2 regions of the Streptomyces sp. NPDC007189 genome follow, and region 1 is predicted to be linked to the other one. Evidence: riboswitches for the same ligand, from Rfam matches in the RefSeq annotation. Region 1 holds a riboswitch; the other holds the start of a gene.
What was found. Region 1 has a riboswitch for glycine ahead of gcvT (glycine cleavage system aminomethyltransferase GcvT). Riboswitches for the same ligand answer to the same signal wherever they lie in the genome.
Positions count from the first base shown of each region.

Region 2: another riboswitch for glycine. It lies ahead of gcvP (aminomethyl-transferring glycine dehydrogenase); the one in region 1 lies ahead of gcvT (glycine cleavage system aminomethyltransferase GcvT).

Region 1 covers NZ_JBEYEY010000009.1:26,696-35,267, forward strand. Annotated here, with positions in the region: gene AB0950_RS19610 (GH25 family lysozyme) at 1-88, opposite strand, end outside; gene AB0950_RS19615 (phosphatidylinositol-specific phospholipase C domain-containing protein) at 125-1,162, opposite strand; gene AB0950_RS19620 (CopG family transcriptional regulator) at 1,316-1,495, shown strand; gene AB0950_RS19625 (VOC family protein) at 1,497-1,841, shown strand; gene AB0950_RS19630 (class I SAM-dependent methyltransferase) at 1,861-2,721, shown strand; gene AB0950_RS19635 (L-serine ammonia-lyase) at 2,734-4,101, opposite strand; gene glyA (serine hydroxymethyltransferase) at 4,187-5,470, opposite strand; gene gcvH (glycine cleavage system protein GcvH) at 5,485-5,862, opposite strand; gene gcvT (glycine cleavage system aminomethyltransferase GcvT) at 5,972-7,090, opposite strand; glycine riboswitch at 7,250-7,349, opposite strand; gene AB0950_RS19655 (AAA family ATPase) at 7,506-8,156, shown strand; gene AB0950_RS19660 (enhanced serine sensitivity protein SseB) at 8,249-8,572, shown strand, end outside.
Region 2 covers NZ_JBEYEY010000004.1:4,684-13,255, forward strand. Annotated here, with positions in the region: gene AB0950_RS09100 (small basic family protein) at 1-314, shown strand, start outside; gene AB0950_RS09105 (DUF881 domain-containing protein) at 320-1,216, shown strand; gene AB0950_RS09110 (FHA domain-containing protein) at 1,407-2,234, shown strand; gene AB0950_RS09115 (MerR family transcriptional regulator) at 2,279-3,016, shown strand; gene AB0950_RS09120 (bifunctional nuclease family protein) at 3,103-3,576, shown strand; gene AB0950_RS09125 (MerR family transcriptional regulator) at 3,797-4,441, shown strand; gene AB0950_RS09130 (DNA polymerase IV) at 4,508-5,998, shown strand; gene AB0950_RS09135 (PRC-barrel domain-containing protein) at 5,920-6,291, opposite strand; glycine riboswitch at 6,411-6,505, shown strand; gene gcvP (aminomethyl-transferring glycine dehydrogenase) at 6,682-8,572, shown strand, end outside.

The DNA of each region.
Region 1 (8,572 bases):
CCTCCGTCGCCTTGATGAAGACGAAGGAGAGGCCGTCCGTGTCGTACGCGGAGGACTGGAAGGCGCTTACGTCGATGCCGTGCAACATGTAGGGGTTCTGCCCCTGGCGCCCCTATTCGGAACCTCAGCTTCGGGTGGTCACCTCACCGAGCACCGACGGTGACTTCGCCGACCAGTCGGAGGTGATGATGCTCGCGTGGTCCTTGGCCAACAGGGCCAGCCGGGCGGCGACTTCGGCGTCCGTGGGGTTGGTGGAGGAGATGGCGGGGGAGACGCCGGCGGCGTCGGTCATGATCGAGATGTAGTGGTTCGCGGAGTAGAACGAGGTGTCGTACCCGTTGTTGACGTACGTCGCCGCGTCGCCGTCGAAGAACACGAACCAGGGGCGGATCGAGGTGTCGGAGGTCCAGCGGGTCGCCCTGGGGTCGCCGTTCGCCGCGCCCAGCACCGCCGGGAAGGCCTGGGCCTGTGCGATGTTCCCGGCCGCGTACAGGTCGCGCAGGTGGTCGCCGTACTCCTGGTCGGTCCAGTAGTGGTCGAAGGGGTTGTCCATCTCCACGGTGCCGGGGATGACCTCGAAGAGGAACTTGCCCTTGAGGGCGTCGCGGGAGGGCCAGGCGTCGGCCTTGGCGGCCGCGTCCAGCGTGCTGTAGGTGCCGCCCAGCAGGTCGGCCGGCTTGTAGACGCTGCCGCCGAGCTTCTGGCTGATCAGCGTGTCGAACTCGTCCGGGCCGAGCCCGACGTCGTTGTTGAAGCCGACCTTCATCTCGATCTTGAAGACGATCGGCGGGTGGTCGGGGTGGAGCTGGTTCCAGGCCGCGATGTTGTCCAGGCAGCTGCCGAAGTCCTGGTCGCGGCTCGTGCTGTACAGCTGGCTCGGGGTCTTGGCGGTCTCGCAGTTGTTGTCGTCGCCCCACGGGTTGCTGTGGCTCACCCGCCAGCGCTTGCTGATGCTGTCCGCGTAGATGTCGATCTCGAGCAGTGAGGCGCCCGAGTCCAACGCCTGTGCGAAATAGGTGTACTTGGACTTGTCGTACGCGTTGTGCGTGCCGATCGCCGTCGTCCCGGAGAACTTCGGCGCCGCCGCGTGGGCGTTGCCCGCTCCCGCCACCAGCAGAGCGGCGGCCCCCACGAGTGCCGCCAGCCGTCTCACCGCGCGCATAGCTCAACTCCCCTTTGCTGTCGCCGAGTTGACGGCAGCGTAGGGGTGAGCGGTTACTGCACGGTAGCCCCCGGAGGAACATCAGCCACTCTCGGATGTCGTGTGCTCCGTCTCCGGTGGTGGCTAGGTTGCTAGCATGCTAGCGTCCGGGGTGTGGGTGATGAGGAAGTCAAGCAGTTCAACGTGTACCTGCCGATCGGACTGATCAAGCAGGTCAAGTACCGCGCCATCGAGTCGGGCATGTCGTTGTCGGCGCTGGTCGCAGACGCGCTGCGCGCCTACCTCGACGACGCCCGTGATCCGCAACAGCAGTCGACCGGGAAGGAGACCTGACATGGCGACCGAGGGCATCGAGGCCGTGTTCCTGGAGACCCACAACTGGGGAAAGGCGGCGAAGTTCTTCCAGTCGCTGGGCTATGAGCTGGAGTTCGCGACGGATCACAACTCGGGCCAGTTCCGCAACGGTGAAGGCCCGTACGTGTTCATCGCCGAGGTCCCCGAGCACCAGGAGCCGCGCACGCAGATCGTGTTCAAGGTGCCGGACGCGGACGCCTTCCACGCCGATCCCGCCGTCGAGGTGGTCACGCCCTTCGAGGACACCCACTTCGGGACCCGGATGATGACAGTCCGCGACCCCGACGGGCGGCTGTGGAGCCTCCAGGCCCCGGCGGCGAAGTGACCCAGCGGGAGACGACACGATGACGCGCGAGGTGCACGAGGTTCCGGACAACACCGCCGTGCGGTGCGCCCTGTGGCGGGCGATGCACGTCCAGGTCGACCCGCCGCCGCACGTACTGGAGGACGAGATCGGCCTGCGGCTCGTGGCCCCAGGCGACGGCTGGCGCGACCGCCCGGACATGGACCCGGCCGGTACCCGCGGATTCCGGGCCGCCATGGTGGCCCGCGCCCGGTTCGTCGAGGACCTGGTCGCCGAGCAGGCGGACCGAGGCGTCGACCAGTACGTCCTGCTCGGCGCCGGCCTGGACACCTTCGCCCAGCGCGCCCCGGAGACCGCCTCCCGGCTGCGGGTCTACGAGGTCGACCAGCCCGGCACCCAGAACTGGAAGCGCCGGCGCCTGGCCGAACTCGGCTACGGCGTCCCCGACCGGCTGCACCTGGTGCCGGTCGACTTCGAGACGAGCACCGAGACATGGCCGGAGCAACTCGCCGCGGCCGGATTCGACCCCGGCCGGCCGGCGATCGTCGCGTGCACCGGCGTCACCATGTACCTCACCAGCGAGGCCACGGCGGCCACCCTGCGCCGGATCGCCGGGCTGGCACCCGGCTCGACCCTCGCTCTGACCTTCCTGCTCCCGGAGGACCTGGTGGCCGAGCCCGACCGCCCCGGCCTGCGCGCGAGCCAAGAGGGCGCCCGGGCCTCCGGCACGCCGTTCCTCAGCTTCTACACCCCGGACGAGATGCTCGCCCTGGCCCGCGCGGCGGGCTTCAAGGAGGCCCGCCACGTCCCGGGCACCGCGCTCGCCGACCGCTACTTCACCGGCCGCCCCGACGGCCTGCGCCCGTCGACCGGCGAGGACTTCCTCCTGGCCACCACCTGAGCGCGGTCCGGGTCAGCACTCGATGATGTTGACCGCCAGCCCGCCGCGCGCCGTCTCCTTGTACTTCACGGACATGTCCGCACCGGTGTCCTTCATGGTCTTGATGACCTTGTCCAGGGACACCTTGTGGGAGCCGTCACCGCGCATGGCCATCTTCGCCGCGGTGACCGCCTTCACCGCGGCCATGCCGTTGCGCTCGATGCAGGGGATCTGCACCAGGCCGCCGACCGGGTCGCAGGTCAGGCCGAGGTTGTGCTCCATGCCGATCTCCGCGGCGTTCTCCACCTGCTCGGGGGAGCCGCCGAGGACCTCGGCCAGCGCGCCCGCGGCCATGGAGCAGGCGGAGCCGACCTCGCCCTGGCAGCCGACCTCGGCGCCGGAGATGGAGGCGTTCTCCTTGAAGAGCATGCCGATCGCGCCCGCGGCCAGCAGGAAGCGGACCACGCCGTCCTCGTCGGCGCCCGGCACGAAGTTGATGTAGTAGTGCAGGACGGCCGGGATGATGCCGGCCGCGCCGTTCGTCGGGGCGGTCACCACGCGGCCGCCGGCCGCGTTCTCCTCGTTCACCGCCATCGCGTAGAGCGTGATCCACTCCATGGCGTGCGCCAGCGGGTCTCCCTCGGCGCGCAGCTGGCGGGCGGAGACCGCCGCGCGGCGGCGCACCTTCAGGCCGCCGGGCAGGATGCCCTCGCGGGACATGCCGCGCTGGACGCACTCGCGCATCACCCGCCAGATCTCCAGCAGGCCCGCGCGGATCTCGTCCTCGGTGCGCCAGGCCCGCTCGTTCTCCAGCATCAGGGAGGAGATCGACAGACCCGTCTCCTTCGTCAGGCGCAGCAGCTCGTCGCCCGTGCGGAAGGGGTACTTCAGGACTGTGTCGTCCAGCTTGATCCGGTCCGCGCCGACCGCGTCCTCGTCCACGACGAAGCCGCCGCCGACCGAGTAGTAGGTCTTCGTCAGCAGTTCCGCACCCGAGGCGTCGTACGCCCACAGGGTCATGCCGTTGGCGTGGTACGGCAGGGCCTTGCGGCGGTGCAGCACGAGGTCCTTGCCGAAGTCGAAGGCGATCTCGTGCTCGGCCAGGAGCGAGATCCGGCCCGACTGCTTGATCCTCTCCACCCGCTCGTCCGCGGTCACCACGTCCACCGTGCGCGGCGACGCGCCCTCCAGGCCGAGCAGGACCGCCTTCGGGGTGCCGTGACCGTGGCCGGTCGCGCCGAGGGAGCCGTACAGCTCGCAGCGCAGCGAGGCCACCGAGGGCAGCAGCTCTTCGTTGCGCAGCCGGCGGGCGAACATGCGCGCCGCGCGCATCGGGCCGACCGTGTGGGAGCTGGACGGGCCGATGCCGATCGAGAACAGGTCGAAGACCGAGATGGCCACGGTCACTCCTCAAGAACAGGGGGATGGCGGGGCGCCCTCGCCGGTCCGGCCTCGGGCGCCCCACCGGGGACTTGCTCGGCCGGGCCTACTTGGCCAGGCCCGGGTACAGCGGGTGCTTGTCGGCGAGCGCCTTCACGCGCGCCTTGAGGGCCTCGGCGTCGGCCTCCCCGAAGGGGGAAGGCGCCTTCAGCGCCTCCGCGATCACGTCCGCGACCTCGGCGAAGTCCTCGGCGGTGAAGCCGCGGGTCGCGAGGGCGGGCGTGCCGATCCGCAGGCCCGACGTCACCATCGGGGGCCGCGGGTCGTTCGGGACCGCGTTGCGGTTGACCGTGATCCCGACCTCGTGGAGGCGGTCCTCGGCCTGCTGCCCGTCCAGCTCCGAGGCGCGCAGGTCGACGAGGATCAGGTGCACGTCCGTGCCGCCGGACAGGACGTTCACCCCGGCCGCACGGGCGTCCGCCGCCGTCAGGCGCTCGGCGAGGATGCGGGCACCCTCCACGGTACGACGCTGGCGCTCCTTGAACTCCTCCGAGGCGGCGACCTTGAAGGAGACCGCCTTGGCCGCGATCACGTGCTCCAGCGGGCCGCCCTGGAAGCCGGGGAAGACGGAGGAGTTCAGCTTCTTCGCGAAGTCCTTGCTGCGGGCGAGGATGATGCCGCCGCGCGGGCCGCCGAGCGTCTTGTGCGTGGTGGAGGTCACCACGTCGGCGTACGGCACCGGGTTCGCGTGCAGACCGGCCGCGACCAGGCCGGCGAAGTGCGCCATGTCGACCCACAGGTGGGCGCCGGCCTCGTCGGCGATCCGGCGGAAGGCGGCGAAGTCCAGCTCGCGCGGGTACGCCGACCAGCCGGCGATGATCACCTTCGGGCGGTGCTCCTTGGCGAGCCGCTCGACCTCGGCCATGTCGACCAGGCCGGTGGTGGCGTCCACGTGGTAGGCGACCACGTCGAACTGCTTGCCGGAGAAGTTCAGGCGCATGCCGTGGGTCAGGTGGCCGCCGTGGGCGAGGTCCAGGCCGAGGATGGTGTCACCGGGCTGGGCCAGCGCGAACAGGGCCGCCTGGTTGGCGGAGGCGCCGGAGTGGGGCTGGACGTTGGCGTACTCGGCGCCGAACAGCTCCTTGACCCGGTCGATGGCGATCTGCTCGGCGACGTCGACGTGCTCGCAGCCGCCGTAGTAGCGGCGGCCCGGGTAGCCCTCGGCGTACTTGTTGGTCAGCACCGAGCCCTGCGCCTCCATCACCGCGAGCGGCGCGAAGTTCTCGGAGGCGATCATCTCCAGCGTGGACTGCTGGCGGCCGAGCTCGGCGTCGACCGCGGCGGCGATCTCCGGGTCCAGCTCGTGCAGGGACGTGTTCAGGACGGTCATACGGCTACGACTCCTCAGCCGGCGTTCTGGGCGGTGTACTCGTCGGCGGAGAGCAGGTCGGCCGGCTCCTCCGTGACGCGCACCTTGAACAGCCAGCCGCCCTCGAAGGGGGCCGAGTTCACCAGCGACGGGTCGTTGACGACGTCCTCGTTGATCTCGACGATCTCACCGGTGACCGGCGAGTACAGGTCGGAGACCGACTTGGTGGACTCCAGCTCGCCGCAGGTCTCGCCCGCGGACACCGTGGAGCCGACCTCGGGGAGCTGGGCGTAGACGACGTCGCCGAGCGCGTTCGCCGCGAACTCGGTGATACCGACCGTCGACACGCCGTCCTCGGCGGGCGACAGCCACTCGTGCTCCTTGCTGTAGCGCAGCTGCTGGGGGTTGCTCATGGCCTGAATTCTCCTGTACACGCGGGAGTGCTGATGACGGGGGGACTGGTGAAGCCGCTGGTGGGCAGCGGTGACGTGCGCGGGGTCACAGAGTGGCCGCGCCCAGTGTCTACTTCTGGCGCTTGTAGAACGGCAGCGCCACGACCTCGTACGGCTCGTGGCTGCCCCGGATGTCCACGCCGACGCCCTCGGTGCCCGGCGCCGCGTGCTCCGCGTCGACGTACGCCATGGCGATCGGCTTGCCCAGGGTGGGGGACGGGGCGCCGGAGGTGACCTCGCCGATCACCTCGCCGCCCGCGACGACGGCGTACCCGGCGCGCGGGACGCGACGGCCCTCGGCGATCAGGCCGACGAGCACCCGCGGCGGCTGGGAAGCGGCGCGCTCGGCGGCCTGCCGCAGCGCCTCGCGCCCGACGAAGTCGCCCTCCTTGTCGAACTTCACCACCCGGCCGAGCCCGGCGTCGAAGGGGGTCAGTTCGGTGGTCAGCTCGTGCCCGTACAGCGGCATGCCCGCCTCCAGGCGCAGGGTGTCCCGGCAGGACAGGCCGCAGGGGACGAGACCGACGCCCTCGCCGGCCTTGGTCAGCGCCTGCCACAGCTCGACGGCGTGCTCGGGCTTCACGAACAGCTCGAAGCCGTCCTCGCCGGTGTACCCGGTGCGGGCGATCAGCGCAGGGACGCCGGCGACGGTGCCGGGCAGGCCGGCGTAGTACTTCAGCCCGTCGAGGTCGGCGTCGGTGAGGGACTTCAGGATGCCGGGGGACTCAGGGCCCTGGACGGCGATCAGGGCGTAGGCGTCGCGGTCGTCGCGGACCTGGGCGTCGAAGCCGGCGGCGCGCTCGGTGAGGGCGTCCAGCACCACCTGGGCATTGGAGGCGTTGGCGACGACCATGTACTCGGTCTCGGCGAGCCGGTAGACGATCAGGTCGTCCAGGATGCCGCCGTCGGCCCGGCAGATCATGGTGTAGCGGGCGCGGCCCACGCCGACGGAGGCGATGTTGCCGACCAGGGCGTGGTTCAGGAAGGCGGCCGCCCCGTCGCCGGTGACGGTGATCTCGCCCATGTGGGAGAGGTCGAACAGACCCGCCTTCGTCCGCACGGCGATGTGCTCGTCGCGCTCGGAGCCGTAGCGCAGCGGCATGTCCCAGCCGGCGAAGTCGGTCATCGTCGCACCGAGCGCGCGATGCACGGCATCGAGCGCGGTGTGACGGAGTTCAGTACTGCTCATCGGTCGGTCGTCTCCCAGGGCAAGGCAGAACGGGCGAGGAACGTTCCTCCCCATCTGTCATCGGAACCTGAGAGGTTCGCCGGGACCGCCACAGGGACGATCACGGCTTGCACCTTGGGTGGAGCCACTGGCGTAGAGCGGCCCGCTTTTCAGATGTGCCTCGCCCGCGCGGTAACGGGGCCTGAGAGATTCAAGGGAGGGACTTGCTCCTTCGGCGCCCCGGCGTCAGTGCTGCCAGGGACTCTCCCGCGCGGATTCAAGCGGCCGGTATGCAGTTGGCGGCCACATCATCGCACGGCGAGCGGGCTTTTGTAACCGACCTGTGGCAGGCCCCGGACCTCGCCGACGACATCGCCCATTACCTTCTCTTTACGCACTGCGGGCAGGAAGATTACCGGACCGACAGGGGAGGACGATCACGGTGAACAGGACCTTGGTGTACGCCACCGTCACCACCGGCATCACTGTGCCGAAGCAGCGCCACGCCCCGGCCCCCGTCGTCCGCGACCTGCGCGACCGCGCCGGCCGCGGCCCGCGCACCCTGCTCTTCGGCGCCCGCGACCTGGTCGTGATCACCGGCCTGCCCGGCAGCGGCAAGTCGACTCTGATGCGGCGCGCGGTCACCGGCCCCCGCGTCGACTCCCAGGACACCCGCGACCGCTGGGACGCCCGCACCCCCCGCCTCGTCCCCTACGCCCTGTACCGCCCCCTGGTCCGCCTCGCCCACTACACGGGCCTGCGCCGCGCCCTGCGCACCGGCGAGGGCATCGTCGTGCACGACTGCGGCACCCAGCCCTGGGTGCGCGGCTGGCTCGCCCGCGAGGCCCGCCGCCGTGGCGCCGCCCTCCACCTGCTGCTGCTCGACGTCACCCCCGAGACCGCCCGCGAGGGCCAGCGCGAGCGCGGCCGGGGCGTCTCCGCCTACGCCTTCCGCCGCCACCGCCGTACGACCGCCCGGCTGATCGCCGCGGTCGAGGCGGGCGAGCTGCCCGCGGGCTGCGGTTCGGCGACCCTGCTGGACCGGGCCACCGCGGACGCCCTGCACCGGATCGCGTTCACCGCATGAGGCCGGCGAAAGGGTGTTGGAAGGTGAGGGACTGTCACAGCCACCCGCTAGCCTTCATGGCACAGCAGTGGTTCCCAGCAGGCGGTAGGCAGATGGACTTCCCGGCGGACATTCCCGCGGACTTCCCGGCACAGGCGCACCCCCAGCCGCACGGCGGCTGGCCCGGCAACGAACTGGAGGAGGTGCTCTCGGCCTCCCTCGGCGTGCCCGCCGCGGCCGGCCGGATCATCGAGGTACTGGGCCGCAGCCTGCTGTGGATCCCGCTGCCCAACGGCGGCGGCCCGGACAGCGGCCCGCTGGACCTGCCCTCGCTGGACATCGACGGCCAGGCCTACGTCCCGGTGTTCAGCTCGGAGGAGCAGCTGCGCCAGGCGGCCGGCTCCCACATGGCGTACACCATCGCGCCCGCCGTGGAG
Region 2 (8,572 bases), on a different contig from region 1:
TCGTCGTGGGAGTGGTGGCCGGCCTGTTGGTCCGGCCCGAGGTTCCGGCGGTCGTCGAGCCGTATCTGCCGATCGCCGTCGTCGCGGCGCTGGACGCCGTGTTCGGTGGTCTGCGGGCCATGCTGGACGGGATCTTCGACGACAAGGTCTTCGTGGTGTCGTTCCTGTCGAACGTGGTCGTCGCCGCGCTGATCGTGTTCCTCGGCGACAAGTTGGGCGTGGGCGCGCAGCTGTCCACCGGTGTCGTGGTGGTCCTCGGCATCCGGATCTTCTCCAACGCCGCGGCGATCCGGCGCCACGTGTTCCGGGCGTGACACCGATGAGCGAGCAGAACATGCCGAGCGAGCCGAACGAGCCGAGCGAGCGGAACAAGGAGGCTGAGCGGCCGGAGCAGCCGGAGCGGCCGGGGAACAGGCTCCGCAAGGAACTCCCCGATGAGGTGCCCGCACCCGCGTCCGAGCCGGCCCCCGAGGAGGAGCAGGCGGAGCAGCCGCTGACCGGCCGGCAGCGGCTGGGCAAGGGCCTGTGGCCGCCGCGTTTCACCCGGGCCCAACTCATCGTCGCCGTCCTCCTGTTCGGGCTCGGCTTCGGGCTGGCCGTGCAGGTGGCCTCCAACAGCGACACCGACAGCGCACTGCGCGGGGCACGCCAGGAGGATCTTGTGCGCATCCTCGATGAACTGGATTCGCGTACTCAGCGTCTTGAGGACGAGAGGCAGGGACTCGAGAAGCAGCGCCAGGAACTGCAGAGCAGCTCCGACCGGGCTGCGGAGGCGCGCCGGCAGACCGCCGAGAAGGAGAGGCAACTCGGCATCCTGGCGGGCACCGTCGCCGCGCAGGGTCCCGGCATCACGATGACGATCGAGGACACGAAGGGGACGGTCAAGGCTGACATGCTGCTCGACGCGATCCAGGAGTTGCGCGCGGCCGGTGCGGAGGCGATCCAGGTCAACGGGGTCCGGGTCGTCGCGAACACCTACTTCACCGACTCCGGCAACGGCGTGGGCGTCGACGGGAACAAGATCAACGCCCCTTATCGTTTCAAGGTCATCGGCAAGCCGCAGGACCTGGAGCCGGCGCTGAACATCCCGGGAGGCGTGGTGCAGACCCTGGAGAAGGAGCAGGCCACGGTGACGGTCCAGCAGTCCGGCAAGATCGTCGTGGATGCCTTGCGACAGGCGAAGCGGCCTGACTACGCTCGGTCGTCCTCCCAGTGAACCGGCGGTGCATGGGGGACGTCCGGCAGGGGCATGAGGTTGCGGGGGGTCGGCGCACCGAAGCGGTGGTGCGTGGTGGAAACTGTCTGGTGGTTACGGACGTTGTGAAGATGTCCGGCTCGGCCGGTGTAGGCAATCAGGGTTCGTCCTGCCCCACGGGCGGGTCTGTTTCGGTCAAGGGGAATCGCCCGTGAAGTTGTTTGCGAAGTTGTTCGGCAAGAGCGCGCGAGAGGGCAGCGACAACGCGACCGCTCGGCATCGCGCACAGCCTGACGCGGAGGGCCAGCGCCCGCTGTTCCGGGACCAGGTCGCTGGTCCGGGCGGTGACATTTCCGGAGGTCAGGGCGGGGCGTCGGTTGACCCTGCCCAGTCCGGCGGCATAGGTTTCGGGCAACCGTCAGCCTCGGGTGCGGGTGGAGGGTACGCCCCCGGTCCGTACGCGTCCAACGCCCCGGCGGGGCAGCCGCAGGAGGATCCGTCCATGTCGGTCCTGGTGTGTACGAGGTGCGGCAACCGCAACGCGCAGAACGCCCGCTTCTGCTCCAACTGCGGCGCGCCGCTGCGCCCGGGGGTGGCGCCGGAGCGCGCGTCCGAGACGACGTCCACGATCTCGATCTCCGGCCTGGAGGCGTACGACGCCGAGGTCACCGGCCAGACCCAGATGCCGATGCTCTCGCCGGAGGCGCAGGCCGCGGTCGACGCGCTGCCGATGGGCTCGGCGCTGCTGGTGGTGCGCCGGGGCCCGAACTCGGGCAGCCGCTTCCTGCTGGACAGCGATCTGACCACGGCCGGCCGTCATCCGCAGAGCGACATCTTCCTGGACGACGTCACGGTCTCGCGTCGCCATGTGGAGTTCCGCCGCTCCCCGGACGGCTCCTTCACCGTGGCCGACGTCGGCAGTCTGAACGGCACGTACGTCAACCGCGAGCGGATCGACCAGGTCGCGCTGTCGAACGGTGACGAGGTGCAGATCGGAAAGTACCGGCTGGTGTTCTACGCGAGCCGGCAGGGCATCTGACCCGCCCCCGGACCGGTGTCCGGGGGGAACCCCAGGGAAGGTCCATGCTTCACACACCGAGCGGCGGTGCCGGAAGCGGTACCGCCGCCAGGGACAGCGGGCTGATGAGCATCGGCACGGTGTTGAACGTGCTGCGCGACGAGTTCCCCGAAGTCACCGTCTCCAAGATCCGCTTCCTGGAGTCGGAGGGGCTCATCGAGCCGCAGCGGAGCCCTGCGGGGTACCGCAAGTTCGGCGCCAGGGACGTCGAGCGCCTGGCGCATGTGCTCAGGATGCAGCGGGACCACTATCTGCCGCTCAAGGTGATCCGCGAGCATCTGGACGCCATGGAGCGCGGCGAGGCCGTACAGCTGCCCCTGGTGGGGCGCCAGCGCACCGGCGAGGACGTCCCGGAGCCGTCCGGCGCGCCCACGGTGGCCCGCGTGGGCAGGGCGGAGCTGCTGGCGGCCGCGGAGATCGACGAGGCCGACCTGAAGGAGTGGGAGTCGTACGGCCTCATCGCTCCGCTTCAGGACGGGGCCTACGACGCCGAGGCGGTCACCGTGGCCTCGCTCATCGCCGAACTGGGCCGGTACGGCATCGAGCCACGCCACCTTCGGGTGATGAAGGCCGCCGCCGATCGTGAGGCCGGGCTCGTGGAGCAGGTCGTGGCCCCGCTCAGGCGCCACCGCAACCCGCAGACCAGGGCACACGCCGAGGCCCGTGCGAAGGAGCTGGCGGCGCTCACGGTGAAGCTGCACGCGGCGCTGGTGCAGACCGCGCTCGGGGTGCGGCTGCCCTGAACACCGGGGGCCGCCGGCAGGCCGGATCGGCCACCTGTTCCCGGCCCGACTACCCAAACGTCCCGAGCACGGCCTAGGGTTGCTGTGTGAACGAGCTCGATGTCGTAGGTGTCCGGGTCGAAATGCCCTCCAACCAACCGATCGTGCTCCTGCGCGAAGTGGGAGGCGACCGTTACCTCCCCATCTGGATCGGGCCGGGAGAGGCGACGGCGATCGCGTTCGCCCAGCAGGGCATGGCCCCCGCCAGGCCGCTGACCCACGACCTGTTCAAGGACGTGCTGGAGGCCGTCGGCCAGGAGCTGACCGAGGTACGCATCACCGATCTGCGGGAAGGCGTCTTCTACGCGGAGCTGGTCTTCGCCAGCGGGGTCGAGGTCAGCGCCCGTCCCTCCGATGCCATAGCGCTGGCCCTGCGCACCGGAACGCCGATCTACGGCAGTGACACGGTGCTGGACGACGCCGGCATCGCCATTCCGGACGAGCAGGAGGACGAGGTGGAGAAGTTCCGCGAGTTCCTCGACCAGATCTCGCCCGAGGACTTCGGTACGAGCAACCAGTGAGCACGAGCGACGGCCACGCCCGGTGCACCGGCACGTGCCATCGGCCTGTGAGAGCGTCCTAGGCGTTCCCCCGAGCGCATTCGGCTAGCCTTTCCCCGCGGTGGGGCACGGGAAACCACTCCTAGGGTGATTATCACTCGGCGTGCCGAGTGTGGCGATCGTTGACGCACCCCTGGTGACTGCCTACCGTCGTGAAGGCAGGTCAAGGACGGAGGTCGGCGTGAGAACCAGCGGCGACGGTACGGCTGGGGGTGCTCCCGTGGGTGGTTTCGGGGAGAACGGGCCGTACCCGGTTCACAGCAGCGCGGTGGATCACGCTCCGCAGCGGCCGACGGTGGTGCCGAACGGCGGAGGGGCGGCTTCCATGACGTCGGAACAGATCGGTTACCGGGGGCCGACGGCCTGCGCGGCCGCCGGCATCACCTACCGGCAGCTCGACTACTGGGCGCGCACCGGCCTGGTCGAGCCGAGTGTGCGGCCCGCCTACGGGTCGGGGACGCAGCGGCTGTACAGCTTCCGTGACGTGGTCGTCCTGAAGATCGTCAAGCGGTTCCTGGACACCGGGGTATCGCTGCAGAACATCCGCACGGCCGTGCAGCACCTCAGGGAACGCGGTTTCCGCGACCTGGAGCGGATGACGCTGATGAGCGACGGCGCCACGGTGTACGAGTGCACCTCGCCCGACGAGGTCCACGCCCTGCTCCAGGGCGGTCAGGGCATCTTCGGGATCGCCGTCGGCGTGGTCTGGCGCGACGTGGAAAGCGCGCTCTCCCAGCTGCACGGCGAGCGCATCGACACCGGCGAGACCCTCGTCGGGCACAACCCCGCGGACGAGCTGGCACGGCGCCGCAACCGGGCGGTCTGAGCACCGGCCCATCCGGCCGTCCGCTGCACCACGGCATTGTCAGTGCCGTGGTGCAGCATCGGAGATGTGAGAAACGCGCCCACGATCCTGCATCTCGACATGGATGCCTTCTACGCCTCGGTGGAGCAGGCATCCAAGCCGAGCCTGCGCGGGAAAGCGGTCGTCGTGGGCGGGCTCGGTCCGCGCGGGGTGGTGGCCACCGCGTCGTACGAGGCACGGGTGTTCGGGGTCCACTCGGCGATGCCCATGGCCCAGGCGCGCCGGCTGGCGCCCAACGCCGCGTATCTGGTGCCGCGCTTCGCCCTGTACCGGGAGATCAGCGAGCAGGTGATGGCGCTGCTGCGGGAGCTGTCGCCGCTGGTGGAGCCGCTCAGCCTGGACGAGGCGTTCGTGGACCTGGAGGCCGGCGGGACCGCCTGGGACGAGGCGTCGGCGCGGCTGGCCGGCATCAAGCTGCGCGCGGACATCCGGGCGGTCACCGGGCTCACCGGATCGGTGGGGCTCGCCGCCTCCAAGATGCTCGCCAAGATCGCCTCCGAGCAGGCCAAGCCGGACGGCCTGGTGGTGATCGAGCCGGGCTCCGAGCGGGCGCTGCTGGGACCGATGCCGGTGCGGACCCTGCCGGGGGTGGGGCCCGCCACCGGGGACCATCTGCGCCGGGCGGGCATCACCACGGTCGAGGAGCTGGCCGAGGCGGGTGAGGACGAGCTGGTACGGCTGCTGGGCAAGGCGCACGGGCAGGCGCTGTACGCCATGGCGCTGGCCCACGACGAGCGGCCCGTCGTGGCCGAGCGCGAGGCGAAGTCGGTGTCCGTCGAGGACACCTACGACGTGGACATCCACGACCGGCTGCGGATCGGGCTGGAGGTGCGGCGGCTCGCCGACCGGTGCGTGGGGCGGCTGCAGGGGGCCGGGCTGTCGGGGCGGACCATCGTGCTGAAGGTGCGGCGGTACGACTTCTCCACGCTGACCCGTTCGGAGACGCTGCGAGGACCGACCGACGATCCGGCGGTGGTGCGGGAGGCGGCCGCGCGGCTGCTGGACTCCGTGGACACCACGGGCGGGGTACGGCTGCTCGGCGTGGGCGTCTCCGGGCTCGCCGACTACACCCAGGAGGACCTGTTCGCGCAGGCCATGCCCGCACAGGCGGCGGAGACGCCGGAGGAGACCGGGGCCGAGGTGGTGGCGGAGCGGCCGGAGCCGGAGGAGAGATCGTGGCGGGCCGGTCAGGACGTCAGGCATGCGGAGTACGGGCACGGGTGGGTGCAGGGGAGCGGGCTGGGCCGGGTGACGGTGCGGTTCGAGACGCCGCAGTCCGCTCCGGGGCGGGTGCGGACGTTTTCTGTCGACGATCCTGCGCTGGAGTCCGCCGATCCGTTGCCGTTGGTTCCGGATCCTCCTCATCCGCCTGCCCGTCTCGGTCGGTCAGGCAGCGGCCGACACGGGGCTGCGCCCCGGACCCCGGAGGAACGCAGCGATCAGGTCTCCTCCGAGCCCGCCAGTTTGCCGAAGTCGTGGTCCGGTACCGAGGGGGGTGAGACCACGTCGAGGCCGTAGTGGTGGTAGAGCTGGAGTTCCTGTTCGGGGGAGAGGTGGCGGCCCACGCCGAAGTCGGGGGCGTCCTTGATCAGGGCGCGGTCGAAGGGGACGTGGAGGGAGCCGTCTATCAGTTCGCTCGGTTCCAGGGGGACGAAGGCGTCGCGGGAGAACAGGCCGGTGCGTATGGCCGCCCACTCGGGCACGCCGGTCGCGTCGTCGAGGTACACCTCGTCGATCGTGCCGATCTTGGTGCCATTGCGGTCGAACGCCTTGCGGCCGATCAGGTTGCGCGGATCGATCTCGGTCTGCACGGTCCGTCTCCCTCCACTTGGTCGCAACTCATCCGTAAGCACTACAAAAGAGCACATTCAGTCGGGCGGCCACTCGAGGGCCCCGGCGTTGACCTCGCTGGTAGGCTGACAGCGGCTGCTGACCCCGTGCGGGAGAGTCCTCCGATCACCTCGGAGGCGCCGAAGGAGCAAATCCTCCCCGGAATCTCTCAGGCTCACGTACCGCACGGACGAGGTCACTCTGGAAAGCAGGGCGGGTGTCGACGGCACCGGCCCTCACCGACGGTGAAAACCGGGTGCCCTCGGGCGACCCGGTGAAGCTCTCAGGTTGAGATGACAGAGGGGGAGGCCGTCCGGGCACCCGTGCAGTGGTGCCCCTCGAAGGTCGCGTCAGACCAGGAGGCCTCCGCAATGACCGCCCACCGCATTCCGCTCTCGGAGCTCGAAGCGGGCATCCCGTTCGAGCAGCGCCACATCGGGCCCGACCAGGAGGCGCGGGCGAAGATGCTCGCGCACGTCGGCTACGGCTCGCTGGACGAGCTGACCGCCGCGGCGGTTCCCGATGTGATCAAGAACGCCGACGCGTTGGACCTGCCCGGCGCCCGCACCGAGGCCGAGGTGCTCGCCGAGCTGCGCGCGCTCGCCGACCGCAACCAGGTCCTCGACTCCATGATCGGCCTGGGCTACTACGGGACGTTCACCCCGCCCGTCATCCTGCGCAACGTCATGGAGAACCCGGCCTGGTACACGGCCTACACGCCGTACCAGCCGGAGATCTCCCAGGGCCGGCTCGAAGCGCTGCTGAACTTCCAGACCATGGTCGCCGACCTCACCGGCCTGCCCACCTCCGGCGCCTCCCTCCTGGACGAGGGCACCGCCGCCGCCGAGGCGATGGCGCTGTCCCGCCGCATGGGCAGGAACAAGAAGGGCCTCTTCCTGGTCGACGCGGACGCGCTGCCGCAGACCATCGCCGTCATCCAGACCCGCGCGGAGCCGACCGGCGTCGAGGTCGTCGTCGCCGACCTCTCCGAGGGCATCCCGGCCGAGGTCGCCGAGCGCGAGATCAACGGCGTGCTGATCCAGTACCCGGGCGCCTCCGGCGCCGTACGCGACATCAAGCCGGTCGTCGACCAGGCGCACGAGCTGGGCGCGCTCGTCACCGTCGCCGCCGATCTGCTCGCCCTGACGCTGCTCACCTCTCCGGGCGAGCTGGGCGCCGACATCGCCGTCGGCACCACCCAGCGCTTCGGCGTGCCGATGGGCTTCGGCGGTCCGCACGCCGGCTACATGGCCGTCACCGAGAAGTTCGCGCGCAGCCTGCCCGGCCGTCTCGTGGGCGTCTCCGTCGACGCCGACGGCAACAAGGCCTACCGCCTGGCGCTGCAGACCCGTGAGCAGCACATCCGCCGCGAGAAGGCCACCAGCAACATCTGCACCGCGCAGGTGCTGCTCGCCGTGATGGCCGGCATGTACGCCGTCTACCACGGCCCGGAGGGCCTGAAGACCATCGCCCGCCGTACGCACCGGTACGCCACCCTCCTCGCCGAGGGCCTGAAGGCCGGTGGCGTGGAGATCGTGCACGGCACGTTCTTCGACACCCTCACCGCGCGCGTGCCCGGCCAGGCCGCCCAGGTCGTCGCCGCCGCCCGGGACAACGGCGTCAACCTGCACCTCGTCGACGCCGACCACGTCTCCATCGCCTGCGACGAGACCACCAAGCGGGCCCAGCTCGCCGCCGTGTGGAACGCCTTCGGCGTCGAGGCCGACATCGAGGCGCTGGACGCGACCGCCCAGGACACCCTGCCCGAGGCGCTGCTGCGCACCGACGCCTACCTCACCCACCCGGTCTTCCACCAGCACCGCTCCGAGACCGCGATGCTGCGCTACCTGCGCCGGCTCGCCGACCGTGACTACGCGCTCGACCGCGGCATGATCCCGCTGGGCTCCTGCACCATGAAGCTCAACGCGACCACCGAGATGGAGCCGGTCACCTGGCCCGAGTTCGGCCAGCTGCACCCCTTCGCGCCCGCCGAGCAGGCCGAGGGCTACCTGACGCTCATCCGTGAGCTGGAGGAACGTCTCGCCGAGGTCACCGGCTACGACAAGGTCTCCCTGCAGCCGAACGCCGGCTCCCAGGGCGAGCTGGCCGGCCTGCTCGCCGTACGCGGCTACCACCGCGCCAACGGCGACGAGCAGCGCACCGTCTGCCTGATCCCGTCCTCCGCGCACGGCACCAACGCGGCCAGCGCCGTGATGGCCGGAATGAAGGTCGTCGTCGTCAAGACCGCCGGGGACGGCGAGA